DNA from 2 places in the Rossellomorea sp. GCM10028870 genome. Region 1 is predicted to be linked to the other one. Evidence: riboswitches for the same ligand, from Rfam matches in the RefSeq annotation. Region 1 holds a riboswitch; the other holds the start of a gene.

Region 1 (7,872 bases):
TCCATCCATTGCATCCTTCGCATAAAGAACCAGCCCATCGTATTCCCGGCCAATTTTATTCGTAGTGAATTTTCGGGTGAGTGCCGCACCACCTACTACAAGAGGAACTGAAATATCAGACTGTTTTAAATCTTGAGCAGTAATGACCATTTGTTGGGCAGACTTCACAAGGAGCCCGGACAAACCTACGATATCCGGCTTTTCTTCCCGTATAACTTCTATCAGTTCCTGAGGGGTCACTTTAATGCCTAAATCAATCACTTTATATCCATTATTACTGAGAATAATATCAACGAGATTCTTACCGATATCATGAACATCCCCCTTAACCGTAGCTAAGATCACTTTGCCTTTCGAAGATGAACTTTCCGTTTGTTCCATATGTGGTTCCAAATGAGCAACGGATGCTTTCATGACTTCGGCACTCTGTAATACCTCCGCTACAATCAGCTGGTTATCATTAAATAATCTTCCGACTTCACTCATTCCGGCCATAAGGGGGCCATTGATGATATCCAGGGGAGCATCATATTTCTCCAAGGCGATATTTAAATCGGCAATCAGTCCCTCCTTCGTCCCTTCCACCACATAATGAGCCAGTCTCTCCTCTAGATTCATAGTATTGACGGGTACCTTTACTTCTTTCTTTTTCCCTCTATAAAATGCTGTAAATTCAGCCAGGGTTTCATCCGTCGTTTCAAATAAGAGTTTCTCCGCCATTCGAACTTCTTCTTCAGGAATAGAGGCAAAGCGCTCTAGTTTTTCCGTATTGACTATGGCATAATCAAGGCCCGCTTTTGTACAGTGATAAAGATACACAGCATTGAGGACTTCTCTTCCGACAGGAGGCAGTCCAAAAGAAACATTACTAACCCCTAAGATATGAGGGCATTCAGGTAAGGCTTCCTTAATCCGTCTTATCCCTTCAACGGTGGCATTGGCTGAACCGATATATTGCTGATCCCCTGTTCCCACAGGGAATACGAGAGGGTCAAAGATGATGTCTTCTGAGGCAACCCCATATTTCTCTGTTAACAGTTTATGTGAACGAAGGGCAATGTCTACCTTACGTGCGACTGATACACCCATTCCTTTTTCATCAATCGTCCCTACTACAACCGCCGCTCCGTATTCCTTCATCAGCTTTGTAATCTTCTCAAACCGCTCCTCTCCGTCTTCAAGATTAATCGAGTTAATGATTACTTTCCCTTGAGAATATTTTAAAGCGGTCTCTAGCACTTTCTCATCCGTTGAATCAATGACAAGTGGAACTTTTACTTTTTTCACAACCTCCTGGATAAATACATTCATATCATCTACTTCTTCACGATCGGGATCTGCAAGGCAGATATCGATCACCTGAGCTCCATTTTTCACTTGTGCTCTCGCAATCTCTGACGCTTCTTCTATCTTATTTTCTGCAATCAATCGTTTAAATTTACGTGAACCGATGACATTCGTCCGCTCTCCGACCAGAATCGGTCTTCTGTCTGCATCCTCATAGACGAACGCTTCAATTCCCGACACCGCATGAGGGTGAGACTCATTGGGTTTACGAGGAGGTAATCCCTTTACCACATTTGAAAGGGCACGAATATGCTCCGGTGTCGTTCCACAGCACCCTCCAACAAGATTCACCCAGCCTTTCTCAGCAAAACCTTTCATCTTTATACTGAGTGAATCAGCCGTCTCATTGTAATTTCCTTCTTCATCAGGAAGTCCTGCATTCGGATAACAGCTTACATAGGTAGTGGCTAAGCTTGATAAGGAACGGATATGGTCACGCATAAATTCAGGTCCTGTTGCGCAGTTTAGACCAACTACCAAAGGGTTTAAATGTTCAAGGGATAAATAAAATGCTTCGATGTTCTGGCCGGCGAGTGTAGTGCCCATAGGCTCAATGGTTCCGGATAACAAAATGGGGATCACTTTCCCTCTTGATTCAAAAGCAGTTCGAATTCCGAGGTTTGCTGCTTTTACATTTAACGCATCCTGACTCGTTTCAAGTAACAGGACATCGACTCCTCCATCGAGAAGACCTTCTGCTTGAACCCGGTAGTTGTCTACTAAGTCATCGAAGCTTACCCCTCCTGTAACAGATAAGGTTTTGGTAGTGGGACCGAGAGATCCTGCAACAAACCTGGGCCACTCGGAAGTTGAGACATCTTCTACTGCTTTTTTGGCGATTTCAGCTGCTACTTTATTGATTTCGTATGCTTTAGATCCTATATCATATTCGTCCAACACAATGGGGGTTGCCCCAAACGTATTCGTTTCAATCACATCAGCCCCTGCTTTCAAATATTCCAGGTGAATCTGATAGATGACCTCCGGCGCTGTTAAAACCAGATTTTCATTACATCCTTCAAGCTCTTCTCCACCAAAATCCTCTGGGGATAAATTCGCTTGTTGAAGCATCGTTCCCATTGCTCCATCGAGTACGAGTATTTTTTTCCTAAGCTGTTCTTCAAACAAAGTGATGGCCATAGGGAACCTCTCTTTCTGTGCTGGTTTTCTCTTGTATATGATGAATCAGTTCAATGCTCATATCGTACCTGACAAAAGGCGTGATAAGATAAATCCCATTAAAAAGATCTATTGCTGTATCAAGTAAGTCTTTTGCAATATCCATTCCAACTGCTCTTGCAACTACAGGATCACTTCCCGCTTCCTTCATTCTTTTTCTTGTTTCTTCTGGAACATTGATTCCCGGTACTTCATGATGGAGAAACTCAGCATTTCTCGAACTGATTAATGGCATGATTCCGATAAAGATCGGAACATCTAAATGCTTCGTAGCTTCATGTACTTGAATCAGCTGTTCTTTCCCAAAGATCGGTTGAGAAATGAAATAGTCAGCTCCGGCTTTCTTTTTCTTTTCAAGCCTTTTTACAGAAGCGTCTAAATGACGGAAATTTGGATTAAAGGCCGCTCCTACTGAAAATTGAGTACGTTCCCGGAGTGACTTACCGGAAAAGGATATCCCCTCATTGTTTTGTTTGATGAGTTCAATAAGTTCAAGGGAAGATAAATCATAAACGGATGCTGCCCCAGGAAAGTCTCCAATCTTCGCCGGGTCACCCGTAATCGCTAAAATATTGTGAATGCCCAACGTGTGCAATCCCATAAGATGGGATTGAAGTCCTATCAGGTTACGGTCCCTGCAAGTGATGTGAACTAAAGGTGTAAGATCAAATTTGGACCTGACCAGACTCCCAATGGCGTCATTACTAATACGAGGAGATGCTAACGGATTATCAGCAAGCGTGAGTGCGTCAATTCCAGCTTTCTTTAATGCCTCAGCCCCTTGGAAGAACAGCTTTGTGTCGAGATGTTTAGGTGGATCGAGTTCAACAATGAGTGTTTTCTTTTCTCTTACATGCTCATGCAGCAAGTTTCCCCTGATTGAAGGTGATGATAACTGAACAACCTTTTTTGCTTTCACCACTTTCTCTTTAACAGGCTCACGGCTTTTTAATCTGCTTGCTACAGAACGAATGTGATCAGGTGTGGTTCCACAGCAGCCTCCAATGATTCTTGCACCTTGCAGTCGCAACTCATTGCTTATATCCCCAAAGTAATCAGGCTCAGCAGAGTAATAGAATCGACCTTCTTCATAGTTTGGCAGACTGGCGTTTGGATAGACGGAAAGAAATGCCCTTTTAGGTAATGGAACTTCCTCTAATGAGTTCACCATATGAAATGGCCCCATGCGGCAATTGATACCGACAACATCGGCCCCTAATAATTCTAATTGCTGAAGTGCGTCTTTTATCTCCATTCCATTTTGAAGAACTCCTGTTTCATGTAGAGAAACTTGAGCAATGACAGGAATGTCCGTTTCACGTTTGACAATGTTTAAAACCGTGGTTAATTCCTCGAAATCATAATAGGTCTCAAGCAAGATGCCATCTACACCTTCTAATAATAAACAGTAAAGCTGTTCCCGAAAGCTTCTTTTGATTTCTTCCAGCGACACATTTTGTTTAATGCCCCTGATTCCCCCGATGGTCCCCAGAATATAGGTGTTAACACCAGCGGCTTTTCTTGCTAGACGCACTGCAGCTGTATTTATTTCCTTAACCGAATCCTCCAATCCGTATCTGGAAAGCTTTTGATAATTGGCTCCATACGTATTGGTCTGAATGATATCTGCTCCTGCATCAATATACTCCTTATGGACTTTCAACACTTCATTTGGGTGGGAAAGATTCAATTCTTCAAAGCATCTGTCCACTCCATATGAATACAACAACGTTCCAATGGCCCCATCTGCAATCAAGATTCTCTCTTTCAGTGCTTCTAGCAACGGCTTCATGACATTCCCTCCTTTTTATAAATTTATAACGTTGTTTCGGTTGGTCTTTTGAATACTATCTAAACCTTTATGAAGATCGTTAATCAATTCATCCACGTTTTCAAGTCCTACTGATAATCGTAATAAACCATCAGTAATCCCTCTCCTTTCCCGTTCAGCTTTCGGCATAGAAGCATGTGACATCCTTGATGGATAGGATAGAATTGATTCAACAGCTCCTAAACTTACGGCGAATACGGGAATGTTTACATTTTGTATGAGTTGCTTCACTTCCTCTGCACCCTTTAACCGGAAGGAAAGAACCGCTCCAGGACCCTCTGCTTGTCGGACTTGAATTTCACGACCGGGATGATAGCTCAAGCCTGGATAATACACTTCTTCTACTTCCTTTCTCTTTTCTAAGAAGCTCGCAATCTTATAAGCGGATTCTGATGATTCCTTCAATCGTACATGCAGTGTTTTCAGCCCTCTTAAGAGCAACCAGCAATCCTGGACACCGAGGACCGCACCGAAAGAATTCTGCAAGAAAGCAAGCTTCCTGGCAATCTCTTCATTTCCCGTTACCGCGAGCCCCGCCAAGACGTCACTATGTCCGGCAAGAAACTTAGTGGCACTGTGAAGAACAACATCAACACCTAAGCTGATCGGTCTTTGCAGCAGGGGAGTCATGAAGGTATTATCCAGAAACGTTAAACATCCATTCGCCTTGGCAAGCTTCACGACTCCTTCAATATCGGTGATGTTCAGAAGCGGATTGGAAGGTGTCTCCATATAAATCACTTTCGTATTGTGTTTAATTGAACAAGCCACTTCATGAAGATCCTTCATGTTCACAAATGAATATTCAATCCCAAATTTAGTGAGGACCTCTGTAATCATTCTGTATGTCCCACCGTACACTTCTTCTGATACTAGAACGTGGTCGCCACTCGATAATAATAAAAAGCTTGTGGAGATTGCCGCCATCCCTGATGAAAAGGCAAAGCCTCTTACTCCACCTTCCAATTCCGCTATCGTTTCTTCAACAGTTTCCCTCGTCGGATTTCCCGAACGGCTGTAGTCATATGTTCCATATTGATCAAAATCCTGTTGGTGAAAGGTTGTAGCATGATGTAACGGTGTAGAGACCGCTCCTGTTTCTTTATCAAATCCGTGAGAATGAATGAGTGACGTCTGAAGTGAAAATGGTTTTTTACTCATACGTAAGCACCTCTTTTTCCAATTGTTGAAATACATTCTCCAGGTCTTCAATCAGGTCATCAATAAATTCAATTCCTACAGAGAACCGCAGGAGCCTGTTGCAGATACCCAACCTATTTCTTTCTTCTTCGGGAATGTCTGCATGTGTTTGGGTTGCGGGGTAGGTGATAAAGCTTTCAACCCCTCCTAAACTTTCAGCAAACGTAATAACTTTTAAGTGTTTGAGAAAGGGATCCACCCATTCTTCCTTTGCGATTCGAAAGGAAAGCATGCCGCCTTTTCCCGGATATAAAACGTCCGTTACACATTCGTGCCCTTCAAGATATTTTGCTAGTTTTCTTGCGTTTTTTTCATGTTGAGCCATTCGGAGACTAAGGGTTTTCATCCCTCTTAATAAAAGCCAACAATCAAATGGTGAGAGAACCGCGCCGATGGAATTTTGAATGGTGCAGATTTTTCCCGCCAGCTCCTCTGTGTTTACAACCACAACACCTGCCAGCACGTCATTATGGCCCCCTAAGTATTTCGTGGCGCTGTGAATAACTATGTCTGCTCCTTCAGTGAGTGGCTTTTGAAGAACAGGTGTGTAGAAGGTATTATCGACAATTAAAAGCAACCCGTTACACTTTGCGATTCCAGCAACCTCAGAAATGCTTGCTTCATTCATTAATGGATTGGTTGGCGTTTCAAGAAAGATGGCCTTTGTTCTCTTAGAAATTTGTTCTTCTATGGAGCCGGCATCACTTGTATCGACGAAATGAAATTTGATACTATATTGTGCTTCATACTGTACGAACAAACGGTAGCTCCCGCCGTATAGGTCTTTCGAAACAATCAATTCATCCCCGCTGGAAAATAAGCTAAGGATTGCCTGAATCGCTGCCATCCCCGAGCTGAAGGCAAACCCTCTGTGCCCTTCTTCCAATTGAGTGAGGGTGTCTTCTAAGGTTGCGCGGGTTGGATTTCCTGTTCTTGTGTAATCATAGCCTGTCGATTGCCCAATCCCCTTATGTTCATAAGCAGTCGATAAATGAATGGGTAGGCTCACAGCACCCGTTGCAGGATCTTTCCGGTTTCCCGCCTGGACAAGCAAAGTATCAATATGTTTTTTCAATATTCTTCTCTCCTTTTCTTTCCCTGTAAACGAAAAGGGAAAAAACAAAAAAACCTTCTTAATGAAAATAAGAAGGTTTTGTACGTTCGTTCTCCCTCTTATCGTCCAAGTTGACATCAACTTGCTGGAATTAGCACCATACCTAAAACTGTGGCTGGTTGCTGAGGTGTCTTCGGGCCAGTCCCTCTACCTCTCTTGATAAGAAACTATATGATTTTGTGAAAAATAACTTTCCCATAACTTATAACAAAGAAGAACAAATGTCAATGAGAATTATGAATTATCCGAAAATGAAGCATACATAGTGACGCAACTTTTTGAGCCGTTTTTCGTCTGCTTCTATATTCTTGCAGAGGTCCGCACATTCCCTCCAATCAACTCCAGATGAATGGCTGAATTCAAAAAATAGAGCGATTCATTTTATTTAATGAAAGATACCCATTTTCCTTTTAATTTCTTTCATAAATGGAATCGTCTTTTCTCTTGCTTTATCGGCTCCTTCTTTTAAAATGGCATCCAGCCTCTTGGGGTTGGCTATTAGTTCTTCATATTTGGATCGAGGTTCCTCGATAAATGAATTCATGACTTGGAATAGCTCTTTTTTCGCTTCTCCCCACCCTATTCCGCCTTGAAATCTCCTTCTCATTTCTTCAACTTGATCGGATGTTGCAAATTCCTTATAAAGCGAAAATATGACGGACGATTCAGGATCCTTAGGCTCCTCAGGGGGTGAAGAATCTGTTTTGATTTTATTGATTAGTTTTTGAAGCTTTTTTGATTCTTCAAATAATGGGATGGTATTGTTATAGCTTTTACTCATTTTTCGTCCATCAAGTCCCGGTAGAACAGATGTTTCTTCCTGTATCACATAATCGGGAAGAACAAATGTTTCGCCATATTGCTTATTAAAGTTTTCTGCAATGTCCCTTGCAATTTCGACATGCTGAATTTGATCTTTACCGACAGGAACCAGTTCCGTTTGGAATAGAAGGATATCCGCCGCCATCAATATCGGGTAGGTGAATAAGCCCATGTTGACCCCTGCATCTACTTCTCTGCCCCTTTTTTGATTATCTTCAACTATTGATTTATATGCATGGGCCCGGTTCATTAATCCTTTCGGTGCAAAGCAAGCGAGGATCCAGCTTAATTCAAAAATCTCAGGTACATCAGATTGACGGTAAAAAATCGCTCGATCAGGATCCAACCCTAATGCTAACCAAGCTGCCGCCACTCCATA
Region 2 (7,872 bases), on a different contig from region 1:
TCAATATACGAAAGGCCCGATGGGTTTCTTGCTATTCATCATTGTTCCATTAACAGGGTATGTGTGTTTAACGGTTTATGAAAGAATCAAGCCGAAGAAGAGGGAAGAGGAGTTTACCAAATCATAATAAATAATGGGGGATTGACATGTTTAAGTTGAAGAATGCATTTTTGGGAAGCGCTTTAGTAGGAGCAATCGTAGTATCTGGAAGCTTTGGTACATATTCTTGGTTCACATCCGAGACAAATGCCACAGGAGAGATCACAAACGGTACATTAGAAATCAACAACTCACAAGACATGGAAACAAAGATCATCGAAGCTACTGGTTTTGCCCCTTCTCAATTAAAGTACGGTGAATGGTTAAAGATTGAAAACACAGGTGATATGGATGCATATCTTAAAGCTACCTATAACCAGTCTCTAAGTACAGATGTACCTTTAGATGCCTATAAAGTAGGGTATATCGCTTATAAGTTCTCTGAAGGACAAGAAATGACAGACGACATCCTGGAAGAATCAAGAATCTACTTAGATGAGTTATTCAATGGGACAACCAATGAAGTGAAATCTATGTCCAAAGCGATTGCTCCTGGAGTTGAAATGGTTGTCGGATTTGTAGAGGAAGAAGTTCAACCTGCTGCAAAAGGCATGAGCGGGAAAGCCAAGATGGTACTTGGGGATGGTTCTAAAGAAGGCGAGAAGCATGAATTCTGGCAATTAAATGATGACCAATATATTGATCTTTCTTTCGCAATCAAACTCGACGAAAAAGCTGGTAATGAGTATCAAGGAGTTACTTATACATCGAATTTGAATGTAACAGCCAAGCAAATGGATGATGGAGCAAAAAACTAAGGTATCCCTAAATTAGAATAACTTTGTGAATAACGTTTGAAAAGGCAATCGATAGGAGACAATCCTGATAGATTGTCTTTTTTTTAACTCTTAACTAAAGGAGATCAAAAGTTAATGAAGAAGTACTACTGGAGTGTCCTTTTCCTGCTCTTTATGATGTACATGGGAGGATGTCAGGAGAACGTAGGGGAAAATGCCTATCAAAACGGGGAAGAGGCGGTGAAAGAAACTATGAATTCGTCAGTCAAAGTTGATCCATCGATTAACCTTTCAAGTGAGAAGGTTGTTTCCGTTATTATTGAGTTTAAGACAAAACCTGCACAAATCGCCATTTTAGAAGCAGAAGCTCAAGGCGTGGATATGACCTTGGAGAAAGCCAAGGAACACGTTGAACAAAGTCATCAGGCTTTCGAACAAGAACTTCATGCCTTCCTGGATGATAATGAAGTAAAATATCGAATCAAACACAGGTATAAGACAGCCTTTAATGGGGTGTCAATAGAATTACCGGCAAATGAAATTAAGAGATTAACGGGGTCTTCCGTTATTTCAAAGATTTATCCAAACCAGGAAATCCAATTGGATCCTCCTATCCAACCTTCAGATCAAATGTAAAAAAAGATAACCGGCACACCTTGAATTAGTCAGGTGCGCCGGTTATCTTTTTTTACTAAATTTAAAAGCCACAATCATTTTCGGAAAATAGCATAAAAAATGTGCAAGAAATCGGGAAAATGGATTAGGTCTAAAGAACTAAACTTGTTTTATCCAAAAAGCCATATAATTAGGAATTTTTAAAATATATAAGTTTTAGTGCCGATATTTCTTTTAAATGTACTTATAAGAGCAAAATAATTAGCAGTGTACGAAAAAAGAACTGGGTAAATAGTTTTGTTTGAGACTTCGGAAAACCTGCTGAAAACCCCAATTTTTTCATGATCACTTACTAGTATAATAGAAGTAGAACCTATATTAAAATAAAAATCAAAAGCGTTGGAACTGTTGTTTGGATGAAATGAACCAACTTATACTACGTCACCCTGGAGGTTAAATCATGCATATTGGTACATTTATAAAGTATTATAGGATATTTAAGGGGATGACCCAAAAGCAGGTGGGCGATGGAATCTGTACACCTGGCCATATCAGTAAAATTGAAAGCGGACACTTACAGATTACGAAAGATAAGATCGAATTATTCAATCAAAGGTTAAATATTAACGTCGAGAAAGAGTTAAAGGCGTATAAAAAATTACGATTAGATTTAGAATTGTGGCATGATGTCATGATCAAGCAGGTAAATGGAAAGATCGAATTATTGAAGGAGACCATCGAACAAAATCCATTAATCAAAATTGAAACATTGAATGGCACCTTTAAGCTACTGAAAGCAAGGTACTTTATTATGAAAGGGGAGATAAAAGAAGCTGCATTCTATTTAAGTCAGTTTTCTAATAAACGTCTTTCCTTCCATATGTTCGATTATGATTTCCAGTTATACTATCATATAAAAGGCATGTATGAGCTTGCAAAAGGAAATCCGCAAACAGCCATAAAGTATTTGGAGAAAATAGATCGAGATATTTATTCCAATCCTGAATCCTATTATCATATGTCAGTTGGCTATCATGATCTTGGTCAGCATGACAAGTCCCTGCGTTATAGTCAGCTGGCTCTGAATTATTTCAAAGAAACGTTTAATTTTACTAGGTGCCTGGATGCTTCTACGATTCAGTTGGTAGCGGAAGGCAGAAGTGAAGGAAAGAATCTGGCCTCGTTGGTAGAGAAATATGACGAGTTGATCCAACATTGTGATAATCTGCATGATCATAGAAGAAAAGCCGTTCTTCACCTGAATTTAGGGAATCTTTATCGAGAAGTAATGGATGATAGAAAGGCAAGAGATGCATTTCACATAGCATATGGATTATTGAGACATGAGTCCTATAAAGAAATGTATGGAAACAGCCTTTTTGGCTATATTGATAGTTCCATGAATGTGGACGGTTCCGTAAATAAAGAAAAATATGCAAGTTTAATAGAAGAGGGTCAGGCATCTGTAAAAGATATGGAAAACCCCTACATGGAAACTTTCTTTACGATGCTTGAGGTCAGGGTTCAAGAGGGAGAGGAAGCATATTATCAATATGTAGAGAATGTCATCATCCCTCTATTGAAGGAAAAAGGGCAATACGCTGAGTGCAACTATTACATTCAAAAACTCTACATTCATAATCGAATGAGTGGGAGAGAGGCAAAAGGAAAAGTATGCGTTTTAAGCTAACGGTTAAATGACATGAACAATTACACAGTAAAGGAGAGGTTCGATGGAAAACCCGGATCGTTTAATATCATCATTTGATGAGGTGACATTAAGTGATTATAAAATGCCCATCATCTGTATTTATTCCAACCCGCAAGATTATCAAGGTATGTTTGTAGCAAGACTATTTGACGTGAATCAACCGACGCATTATATTTTGATGAGACCCAGTTTAGAAGCGGTCAGAAGTGAAATTCCGGAACGATTCTCTTTGGTTCCGAAAGCCCAAGGAGAAGATTCGAACATAGTTGAAACGTGGATTTAGTGTATAAAAAAGCTTCATTTCTCATGGGGAGAAATGAAGCTCTTTTATACATTTTTATTTGCGGAAGGATAGAATTTCTTTTCTATTTCTTTATATTCGTCAAGCTCTTGGGTAAAACGTGCCAGTTTATGAACTTCCTGCAGAAGAAACGTTTTATCCAATTCATAAATCACTTCTTTTTCAATATGATCAATGGTATTACAGGCGAATTCCCATATGGCTTTGTGCTTAGAGGGGTCAATGGACTCTGCAATAAGAGCGAGTGCCCGAACGATGTCAGTAATGATGAGATGATTTTCTTTTGCATAATGCCTGATATAGCCAAATCCCCGATATAGATAGTATTCAAATGCTTCTGTCTGGAGAATGACTCGTATTTTTCCTTCTTGATCGATTAAATACGGGGTGAAGGATAGGTGATCTTCAACTGTTATCATCAGATCGGCCATTTGATCAATCGTATTGGAGGCTGTTTTAGGATCATCATTTCCAAGGGATTTGATTGCTACTTCTGCAAGCTTATGAATTCCCATTTGCAGGTCTTGAATTTCCGTCTCCTTATGGCCCATTTCGATAAAGTCGAGATAGTGATTAGTAGAAATATCCTTGGTTTCAGGTCCCCAAATGCTCACCAATTCATTCCCCGCCAAAACATAATCCCCGACTTTATAGTGGAGCTGTATGACAAGTTGATCATTTTTTGCCGCTTCAATCATTCCATGAAAATCAATCAACTGTATATATCCCGACTCTCTTGACTTCACATGAATGATATTCTCCTTATGGTGCTCCATTATATCGCCGGTGTTTCTAGTTCGGTGGGCTTCTAAGTCATGTTTCAGCGTTTGATTGATCATCACCTCAGAAACCTGCTTCATATTGTACGTGATATTGTGTACCTGCATCCAAGTAGACGCATGATTAATGAAAAAGATAAAAGTGACAGCAGTAAGGAATGCAAGTCCGATCGTCATGGTCGGGGCAGCAACAAACAATTCTTTCTTTGAATCTCCGATAAAAAGAAAGAGAAGCAGTACATATACAAAGCTGCCATTGAAAATTCCGAGGGCATGTTGCGTTTGTTTGTCCGAAATGAAATCAAGGAGCATCCTTGGCGAAAATTGACCACTGAACATCGTGAGTACAACAAGCAGTGAATTCAAGGTGAAAGCACTGAGCGTCAGGATGGCCCCGATGAGTGTGCTGACAAGCATGCGTGTAACAGATGCATCCATACTTAAAAAATCGAGTGTATACTGAGAAATGTCTGCATACAGATCTAAGTAGAGGGTGAGTGCTACAAGGAGTATGGAAAAACAAATATAAAAGAATGGCATATACCAAATGTTCAGTCGGATCTCACGCATTCGTTGCCGTTTTGACATGAGCAGATATTTTCTGATGGATAAGGGAAGCACTTTTTTCAGCATAATAGATTCGGTTCCTTTCAAATAAAGGGATATGGATTAGTTTTCCCTGCCAGATCATGTTAAAACGTCTCTCTGCAAATTAGATTTATAGGCTCGTAGATGGAGTCGAATCTCAAGTAAACCAATAGGAATTACCCTACCCATTGACATTAGAAAGAATTTTTTAAAAATACCAAAAATGGTATTGACGAAGGAATGAATCCCCTATATAATCCAATTCATACTCAAATAGCAAGTAATACCAAAACGAAACGATATATCTCTTATCAAGAGCGGCGGAGGGATAGGCCCGATGAAGCCCGGCAACCTACAGGATCAGACTGTAAAGGTGCCAATTCCTACAGATCTATACGGATCTGGAAGATAAGGGGAGGAGCATGATTATTTAGCCCTCTTCTTAAAAAGAAGAGGGCTTTTCTGTATACCCTCTTTCTTTCCCACATTGCTATCTTCGTCTCTCAGGGTGGATCTTCAAAGGAATGAATCAAGCAAGTGAAAAATTGAAAAAAAGATACTTAGGAGGCTGAAGCATGTCAACGATAAATGTGGCACTTCTGGGGTTTGGAACAGTCGGGCAAGGAGTCTGTGAAGCCATTGATACCCATCAGGAAAGAATAAGGGAAGTCCTCGGTAAAGAGGTAAAGGTAAGGGCCATCCTTATTAAGGATCCTGTTAAACAACGAAACATTGATTCGTCCATTAAGGTCACAACGGATTTTCAAGAAATTCTGGATATCCCGGATCTTCATGTGATCTTTGAAGCAATCGTAGGTGAAGAACCGGGTCATACGTATTTAACCAAAGCCATCGAGAAGGGAATTCATATTGTCACAGCAAATAAAGCCATGTTTGCTAAATATGGTCCGGATCTATTGGAAAAGGCGAGAAATAATGGGGTAACCATAGGTTTCGAAGCGACGACAGCGGGGGGGATTCCCGTGATCGGCAGTATCAGGCAGCTTCTTAAGGTGAATGAGATTGAACGGGTTCAAGGAATTCTGAATGGGACGTCCAATTTCATCTTATCGCAAATGAGAAAACGTGGAATCTCCTTTGAGACAGCGTTAAAGCAATCCCAGGAGAAGGGGTATGCTGAAGCTGATCCGACCAGTGATATTGAAGGCTATGATGCTTTCTATAAACTTCTCATTTTAAGTCAAACGGCATTTGGCAAGCAGCCGGACTGGAAGGATATCAGACGAAAAGGAATATCACACCTGACTGCAGAATGGCTTCAAGCAGCGGAATCATTTCGATTGCGATTTAAGCATGTAGGTTCCCTTGAACGGGATTCTTCAAATCATATCACGGGTGAAGTCGAACCAATCCTTGTCCATGACACCCATCCGTTTTACGGTGTGGAGGATGTGGAAAATGCCATCTCGCTAAAGGGCAGCCTTGTAGGCAGGATCACCCTGCTGGGTCCCGGGGCCGGTAAATTACCTACCGGAAGCGCCATGGTAGAGGATTTTCTTTCATTGATAGAACGGAAGTATACGGACTCTGCCCAAAGCACAGTGAGCACCGGGGAAGTTCATCAAGAGAGCAGCCACCAATGGGTTCTGAGGATCCGTGAAAATGAAGATTATCAAAGCTGGATCCCATCGTTTACATTAAAGGATCGCATTCAGCTGGACGATTACTTGTATGTTTTTGTTGAAGGTAGCAAAGACACACTTCAAACTCTTCTAAGGACACATGACGATATTCAAGCCGTTTCTATTCTAAAAGAAATTCCGTTGGAAAATGAGGTGAAAACTGGCGTCGCCGTTTCATAAAAAAAGTATTAACCAAGTATCATATCGATCGTTGTTTAAAGGAAATGTTTATCACGATGTTGATTGGAGCGGCAGATGCTTGACTCCCGAGGGAAGCGAGCACCAGGAGCGGAAAGCAGCCATTAGTGAAAAATAGCTTCAAAAAAAGGTCTGATAGAAAGTAGGGGGATCACTTGAGTATTATTGTTCAAAAGTTTGGTGGAACCTCTGTTGGTTCTACAGATCGAATCAAACGGATGGTCTTCAATGTCTTGAAAGAAAAAGAAAAGGGGCATGACGTTGTCGTAGTGGTTTCAGCTATGAATAAAACGACTGATACCCTCGTGAAATTGGCAGGGGAACTTTCCACAGAGCCAAGCAAGAGAGAAATGGATATGCTCTTAAGCACTGGGGAGCAGGTGACGATTGCCCTTTTGACGATGGCCCTCGAACATCAAGGAGTAGAAGCAGTGTCGCTGACAGGCAGGCAGGCGGGGATCCGAACCGACGGAGTATTCGGAAATGCGAAGATTACCTCAATCGATACGCATCGGATCAAATCGGAGTTATCAGACGGACGAATCGTCGTAGTAGCCGGCTTTCAAGGGATTACGAAAGGAGGAGAGGTGACCACATTAGGGAGGGGCGGTTCGGATACGACGGCAGCTGCTCTTGCATCGGCGTTAAAAGCCGTCAGATGTGATATCTATACAGATGTGGATGGTGTGTATACATCGGATCCCCGGGTCGTTCCCCGGGCATCGAAAATTGATACCCTCTCCTATGAGGAGATGCTGCGCTTAGCCACCATGGGAGCGGGTGTCCTGCATCCAAGAGCCATCAAACATGCGAGGGAACATCACGTGCCGCTTGTTGTTTGTTCCAGTTTGAATGAGGGGCGTGGAACCTTGATCAGTGGGAAAACTCATAGAAATGCTTCAATAGTCGGAGTGGCCCATCAGGAAGACATCTCTGTTCTCACAATATTTGATTGCCAGGGAGGAGAGTCATTGATTCTTTATGATCTCGATTCACACCATATCGAGACAGAAATAGTAAAGTACGGGGAAAACCTTGTCCTCATCGTTAAAGAACAGGATTTTCAAGCAGTAAAGAGAATCGTCGAACAATATAATCAGGCCTACTCCCATATAGAACAAAGAGAAGATCTATCTAAAGTATCTGTGATTGGACGCATCAACTCATCCCATGAGGTGAAAGAGAAGGTTACCAACGTTTT

Evidence for each region. A riboswitch is a leader RNA that binds a small molecule or an ion and turns the genes downstream of it on or off. The one in region 1 is predicted to bind S-adenosylmethionine.
Region 2: linked by a shared signal. The riboswitch ahead of ACFQWC_RS14985 (homoserine dehydrogenase) and the one ahead of ACFQWC_RS06885 (methionine biosynthesis PLP-dependent protein) in region 1 are both predicted to bind S-adenosylmethionine.

Annotation. Positions count from the first base shown of each region.
Region 1 covers NZ_JBHTGN010000001.1:1,310,304-1,318,175, forward strand. Annotated here, with positions in the region: gene metH (methionine synthase) at 1-2,487, opposite strand, end outside; gene ACFQWC_RS06875 (bifunctional homocysteine S-methyltransferase/methylenetetrahydrofolate reductase) at 2,468-4,318, opposite strand; gene metC (cystathionine beta-lyase) at 4,334-5,518, opposite strand; gene ACFQWC_RS06885 (methionine biosynthesis PLP-dependent protein) at 5,511-6,632, opposite strand; SAM riboswitch class I at 6,728-6,837, opposite strand; gene ACFQWC_RS06890 (tryptophan--tRNA ligase) at 7,057-7,872, opposite strand, start outside.
Region 2 covers NZ_JBHTGN010000003.1:204,345-212,216, reverse strand. Annotated here, with positions in the region: gene ACFQWC_RS15015 (signal peptidase I) at 1-127, shown strand, start outside; gene ACFQWC_RS15010 (hypothetical protein) at 147-857, shown strand; gene ACFQWC_RS15005 (protease inhibitor I9 family protein) at 972-1,472, shown strand; gene ACFQWC_RS15000 (helix-turn-helix domain-containing protein) at 1,912-3,141, shown strand; gene ACFQWC_RS14995 (hypothetical protein) at 3,185-3,445, shown strand; gene ACFQWC_RS14990 (DUF2254 domain-containing protein) at 3,490-4,875, opposite strand; SAM riboswitch class I at 5,136-5,245, shown strand; gene ACFQWC_RS14985 (homoserine dehydrogenase) at 5,406-6,653, shown strand; gene ACFQWC_RS14980 (aspartate kinase) at 6,827-7,872, shown strand, end outside.